2 regions of the Paenibacillus mesotrionivorans genome follow, and region 1 is predicted to be linked to the other one. Evidence: predicted binding sites of a transcription regulator. Region 1 holds the regulator's gene; the other holds the start of a gene.
The links. The regulator CtsR, encoded in region 1, represses protease genes until heat stress. The targets are predictions, from matches to a motif close to ATGGTCAATAAAGGTCAAACA.
Positions count from the first base shown of each region.

Region 1 (3,407 bases):
GTAGATAGGTTCGGGGTGGAAGTGTGGCAACACATGGAGCTGACGAATACTAATCGGTCGAGGGCTTAACCTACGAGGTTGGCGGTAGCCACACTCACTTGGTAAGCAGTGGTATAGATGAAGAGGTTTCGGTGACCTCGTTTCGCATCCGGTTTTCAGGGCGCAAGCCTTGACTTGCAAAGCGTTTGGTGATGATGGCGGAGGGGAACCACGCGTTCCCATCTCGAACACGACCGTTAAGCCCTCCAGCGCCGATGGTACTTGGACCGCAGGGTCCTGGGAGAGTAGGACGTTGCCAAGCACAGACAGACCCTTTAGCTCACGCTAGAGGGTCTTTTTGTTGTAGTCTCGCGGGCTAACGGACTCCAGTGACGCTATTTGCGGAAACGGAGGCGGTGGAGGCATCTTTTCAGCGGAATAAGAGCACCTGGGTCCGTTAGAGCTCAGGATGGTGCTCAATGAGACGAATAAGGTCTCTGGTGTCCGTAAGAAAGGATGTGTTATGTAGAGAATGGCGAAAAAGCGAAATGGTTAAGTTACTTGCGGCTAACGGACTGAAGAGCCGCTATTAGTCAACTTGGTGCAAAGCTTGGTGAGAGTCCCACCCCGATTATCCTCTGTCCGGCTCCGTTTGTAATTTTCGCGGTTTGTGGGAAACCCTTCCCGCCATAAACTTTCCCCCTTCAGGAGATACTGTGGGTAGCTTGTTGGAGAGCTTTAGCAGCCTTCTCTAATGCAATTGCCACGACACCTTCAAAATGATTTGATAATTTAGAAAATGGTGCTATAATATTTACAAGGTCAAAGAAAGTCAAAGTCAAGTCAAAAAAACAAGCTGCGGGAATAGGGGATGAGGGATGAGAAATATTTCGGAACTCATAGAAAACTACCTGAAGCGAATTCTCCAGCAGAGTCCTGGGGGTATCATTGAGATTCAGCGCAACGACCTGGCGGATGAATTTCAGTGTGTGCCTTCCCAAATCAATTACGTCATCAGCACCCGGTTTACTCTCGAAAAAGGGTATGTGGTGGAGAGCAAGCGCGGCGGCGGCGGTTACATCCGGATTCAGAAGGTGGAGCTGTCGTCCAGGGGGCAAATTCTTAACCACATTTTCCAAACCATTGGCGAGGCCATTGACCAGACGGGTGCCGAAGGATTGGTTTATCAGCTGGAGGAGGGCAAGCAGATCTCGAGCCGGGAAGCGAACCTTATCCGTGCTGCGATATCCAGAGACGCGCTTCAGATCAAGCTTCCATTTCGGGATGAAATCAGAGCCAAGCTTCTGAAGGCAATGCTCATTGCCTTGTTGAGTCCATGAGGAAAGGGAGGACGTTCTCATGATTTGCCAGGAATGCGGCAAAAAGCCGGCAACCCTGCATTTTACGAAGATTGTCAATGGCGAGAAGACGGAGTTTCACATCTGTGAATCCTGCGCCAGGGAAAAGGGTGAAATGATTCCGGGGACGGCAGGGGGATTTTCGATCCACAATCTGCTGTCCGGTCTGCTCGATTTTGAACCGCCTACGGGAAGCCAACGCAGGCAGGAAACACCGCCGCGGTGTGAAAACTGCGGGCTGACGTATTCGCAATTCAGCAAGCTGGGCCGCTTCGGCTGCAGCGAGTGTTATAAATATTTCGACGAGCGCTTGGATCCGCTGTTCAAGCGGGTTCACGGGAATACCGTGCACACGGGCAAGGTCCCCAAACGCACTGGTGGTAAAATCCAGGTAAAGCGTGAATTGGAACGGTTGAAGAAAGAACTGGTCCAGCGGGTGGAGCATGAGGACTTTGAAGCCGCAGCGAAAATCCGGGACCAGATCAAAGAGCTGGAGCGGCAAACCTCCGGCTTGTAAAATGGGAGGAGTCAAGGGTATGGATTCCCGGCGATTTTTCGAGCAGGCATTGACGGAATGGATGAAGGGCGAAGGTCCCGATTCGGATATCGTCATCAGCAGCAGAGTGCGAATTGCGCGTAACTTAAACGGGTACCCGTTTCCCATGCTGGCCACCAAGTCCCAGTCCGGTGAGGTACTGGACAAAATCCGGGAGCTCCATGAGGCCGGAAACCTTCAGGAAGATGGCGAGGTAGAGATGGTTCCACTCTCCGAGCTGTCGGAGCTGGAGAAGAAGGTATTGGTGGAAAAGCATCTGATCAGCCCCAATTTGGCCAACGAATCACAAAACGGTGCGGTTTTGTTGAACGAATCCGAATCCATCAGTATTATGGTGAATGAGGAGGATCATATCCGCATCCAGGTTCTTGCCTCAGGCTTTCAAATTCGGGAGGCCTGGCAGGTAGCTAATGAGGTGGATGACCGCTTTGAGGAGCTGCTGGAATACGCATTTGACGAGCGGCGGGGATTCCTGACCAGCTGTCCCACCAATGTGGGAACGGGCATCCGGGCCTCGGTGATGATCCATCTTCCCGCACTTGTGATTACTCAGCAAATCAACCGGATCCTGCAGGCCATCACCCAAGTGGGTCTTGCCGTAAGAGGAATTTATGGCGAAGGCAGCGAGGCGGTTGGCAACCTCTTCCAGATTTCTAACCAGATTACACTGGGGCAATCGGAGGAGGAGATCCTGGATAATCTGCATAGTGTGGTCCGGCAGATTATCGAGCATGAACGCAGCGCCCGGCAGATTCTGGCGGTGGAATCCAGAGCCAGAATGCAGGACCGGATCTGCAGATCCTACGGGATTCTGACCCATGCCATCATCATGGACTCCAAGGAGGCCGCCCAGCGTTTATCCGATGTACGGCTTGGGGTAGATCTGGGGATGGTGCAGAACGTCAGCAAAACAGCGTTAAACGAGCTTTTGGTCATGACCCAGCCCGCATTCCTGCAGCAGCTCTCCGGCGAGAAGCTGTCGGCAGAGGGAAGGGATATACGCCGGGCGGAATTGATCCGCAGCCATTTGGCTCAGAAATAAAGCAACAAGTGATTATTCCATTTGGAGGTGTTCACGATGATGTTTGGCAGATTTACGGAGCGTGCCCAAAAGGTATTGGCCTTGGCACAAGAAGAGGCTGTGCGGTTGGGACACAATAATATCGGTACAGAGCATATTTTGCTGGGATTGATTAAAGAAGGGGAAGGCATTGCCGCCAAGGCGCTGATTTCCCTAGGTTTGGGCCTGGAGAAGATCCAGGATGAGGTGGAATCCCTGATCGGCCGCGGACAGGAGCAGCCGACCAATATTGCATACACGCCCCGGGCTAAAAAAGTCATTGAGCTTTCTATGGATGAAGCCCGTAAGCTCGGACATACGTACGTGGGCACGGAACATATCCTCTTGGGTTTGATACGCGAAGGTGAAGGCGTGGCTGCCCGGGTTCTGAACAATCTGGGCGTCAGCCTTAATAAGGCCCGCCAGCAAGTGCTGCAGCTCTTGGGAAGCAGCG
Region 1 covers NZ_JBJURJ010000029.1:64,203-67,609, reverse strand. Annotated here, with positions in the region: rRNA gene rrf (5S ribosomal RNA) at 185-301, shown strand; gene ACI1P1_RS29270 (CtsR family transcriptional regulator) at 858-1,319, shown strand; gene ACI1P1_RS29265 (UvrB/UvrC motif-containing protein) at 1,339-1,854, shown strand; gene ACI1P1_RS29260 (protein arginine kinase) at 1,874-2,935, shown strand; gene clpC (ATP-dependent protease ATP-binding subunit ClpC) at 2,972-3,407, shown strand, end outside.

Region 2 (3,407 bases), on a different contig from region 1:
AATGGGGCTGGAGTTCCCCGAAGCTGTTAGTTCTCCTGGGGGCGGCAGCAGTGTTGCTTGTAATTTTCCTGATGGTGGAGAGCCGGCTGCGAAACCCGATGCTGCCCTTGCGGCTGTTCCGGATCGGCACCTTCAACTGGGCTTGTCTGACATTGCTCTTAATCGGTGCCGGTGTAATGGCACCAAGCTTCTTGATGTCCTATTTTCTGACGGGGCTGCTAGGCAAAAGTGTGCTTCAAGCGGGGCTGATCATCTCGGCTATGCCATTGGCCTCCATGGTGGTTTCCGCCAGTGTGGGGGCGTTGGCCAACCGCTTCGGCAGCCGGTTGTTTGTGGGTACCGGCATGGCAGTGCTGGCCGCCTCTACCTGGCTGCTGGGTGATCTTACTGCAGCCTCGCCTCTCTCCGCCATCGTCTGGCGGCTCGCTTTGTTCGGAGTGGGCATGGGCTTAGCTATGGCTCCGGTGATGGGCTCAGTGATCCGCAATGTGCCCGAAGAGAAAATCGGTATCGCCTCCGGCGTAACCAATATGACCCGGGCGTTGGGCTCCGTCATGGGCGTGGCCTTGCTGGTGATGGTGCTGAATCAGGCTGTGGCGGACAATACGGTGAAGGCGGGTGCGGATATTGCCGCTTGGGTTTCTGCGGATGAGAGGCTGCCCGCCGGAGCAAAGGCGGAGCTGGCGGTGCAGATGAAGGAGGTTGGAGGTTCGGGTGAAGCTGGAGGAGCGGCCCTGCGGAGCTGGGTGGAGCATTATCCCGCAGGAGCGGAGCTTGCCGCCCGGATCGGCGGCAGGATGCAGGAGGCGTCAGCCGCTTCCTTCGCCAGGGCCTTCCATCTGGGTGGAGCCGTTCTGCTGGCGGGGATTGTGGCCGGGCTGTTATCCGACAGCAGGAAAAGCCGTATTGCCGCGGAGGGCTCTGCGTCTGTGACGGCTGCAGCAGGCTCCGCGGAAGGGTGAAGGCTCACCGGTTCTGCTTCTATAAAGCCCCAAAACCCCCGGTTCAGGAACCGGGGGTTGGGGTATTAAGGGAAAGAAGCTTATTTGGCGCGGGTCGGCTCAATGACTTTATCAATCAGGCCGTACTTCAGCGCTTCTTCGGCGCTCATGAAGTTGTCGCGGTCGGTGTCTTTCTCGATGCGCTCGAAGGGCTGTCCGCTGCGCTCCGCCAGGATGTGGTTGAGCTTGTCGCGCATCTTGATGATGCGGTTGGCGCGGATTTGGATGTCCGAGGCCTGGCCTTCGGCGCCGCCCAGCGGCTGGTGGATCATCACTTCGCTGTTGGGAAGGGCGAAGCGTTTGCCTTTGGCACCCGCGGTCAGCAGGAATGCGCCCATGGAGGCAGCCATGCCGACACAGATGGTGGAGACATCCGCTTTGATGAACTGCATGGTATCATAGATAGCCATACCGGAGGTGATGGAACCGCCCGGGGAGTTAATGTACAGATGGATGTCCTTCTCGGGGTCCTGGGCATCCAGGAACAACAGCTGGGCGACAATGGCGTTGGCTACGGCGTCGTTGATGGCGCTGCCCAAAAAGATGATGCGGTCCTTCAACAGGCGCGAATAAATGTCATAGGCTCTTTCGCCTCGTCCGTCTTGTTCTACGACCATAGGTATCAAACTCATGTTGCAATTCCCTCCTTTAAAATGTTCATCTTCAGGTGGATCATATGCCGGTGTGAAGGGTGTTTCCCTTCACGTTAAGACCATATTAAGTCAACGAAGGTCAAAAGTCAATTAAGGTCAAAGAAATCTGCAGCGCGGTAAAATATACAAAAAAACAGCCTTGCGGCTGCTTGGTTTTGAAGGAATATTATGGCGCACCCGCGAGGAATTGAACCTCGATCTCAGGCTTCGGAGGCCTGCGTCATATCCATTGGACCACGGGTGCATATAGGTGTAACGGCCATATCGCCCTTGGCAGGCGTTTTTGGCGGCAAGTGTTATTATATGATAGCCTGTGACAAATTGCAAGTGCTTGTTCGAAGAATCCCAGGAGGAACTTTTGCGGCGGCCGACTGGGCGGGCCTCGGGCAGGAAGGCGGATAGGGCAGGCAGGAGTATGGAAGGGATGGGCGGGAGGGTGGAAGGGATGGCGGGGAAAAGTTGTTGGGAAAGGGGAAGGGTAGATGTAACAGGACTATGGACAAGGTGGGACGGATGGGAGAGTGGAAGGGATGAGCGGGAGGATGGGGGAGTGCGCATGGGGGCTGGCAGACGGGCTGGAGCGCTAACGGAACTGAGAAGCCCTTAGCGGCCGAAAACCCGTGTATTTACTTTATAACGGAACTCAAACACCCTTACAGCTCTTCAAGGCGCGGTTTACCAGTAAATTTGTGCTCTAAGAGTTGCTCAGTTCCGTTACAGTTGGAAATCAAGCTAAATCGTGTTCTAAGAGTCGCTCAGTTCCGTTACAACTGGAGGAACTGTCAAAAACCCTGCTTACCAGTGCCGCATATATGCGTTCCGGCTGGAGCATACTCTACATCATGTTTTAAGAATCAAATTTTACCATTACCCGTCATGGAGGAGACATACCCGTTCAGATATGAGTCATGTTTAGCTGAAGATTTGCTCCAAATCCCGCCTCAAGAACAGCCCACTCGCAAACTTTAGTCCACCCGGGGACCGTTCTGAAGCCCTTCCCGTTGGAGGCGTTCTGCCAGCTACATTAGAATAAATATTCTTGCTCCATTCGGCCAGTGTTTGATGCCGCTTACACCCTTGGGAGCCCTGTATTATGGGAAAAATACGCCCTGTTCATTTCGCCCGTGGTTAAAAACTTTACAATTGAAAGCGTCACCGTATTCTTGCATTTTCCAAGGAAGAGGAATACAATGTAAGAGGCTAGAGAGTCTCTGTCGAATGGCGCCGCCATTCCTAGCTGGGACTAAAGATGTAAGAGCGGGACATTTCCGGTCCAATACCCTGTCCAGGAGTGAGAAGATGAGGTCCGTGCTCGATATTCAGAAGCAGCTTCTGCCGGATTTAATGGACACCATGAGGAAGCGCTACACGATCCTGCATCACATCATGCTCTCCAAGGTAGTCGGACGGAGAACGCTCGCTTCCTCGCTGGATATGACGGAGAGAGTTTTGCGAAGTGAAGTGGATTTTCTCAAAGCCCAAGGCCTTCTTGATGTGGAAAGCTACGGCATGCGGATCAGCGAATCCGGCCGCAGCCTGCTGGAGGCTATTGAGCCTATGGTAAGGGAGCTGTTCGGGCTCTCTGAGCTGGAGGATCGGCTGAAGGAGCGCTTCGGCATGGAACAGGCTGTGGTGGTTCCGGGCGATTCGGATACTTCGCCGTATGCGAAGATCGAATTGGGACGGGCTGGCGCGGCGGCGGTCCGCAAGATGGCGGTCCGCGAGGGTGTTATCGCCGTTACCGGCGGTTCCA
Region 2 covers NZ_JBJURJ010000007.1:60,986-64,392, forward strand. Annotated here, with positions in the region: gene ACI1P1_RS11870 (DHA2 family efflux MFS transporter permease subunit) at 1-962, shown strand, start outside; gene clpP (ATP-dependent Clp endopeptidase proteolytic subunit ClpP) at 1,043-1,633, opposite strand; tRNA gene ACI1P1_RS11880 (tRNA-Arg) at 1,824-1,898, opposite strand; gene ACI1P1_RS11885 (sugar-binding transcriptional regulator) at 2,954-3,407, shown strand, end outside.
Region 2: the regulator CtsR is predicted to act here: its motif matches at 1,737-1,757, upstream of clpP (ATP-dependent Clp endopeptidase proteolytic subunit ClpP).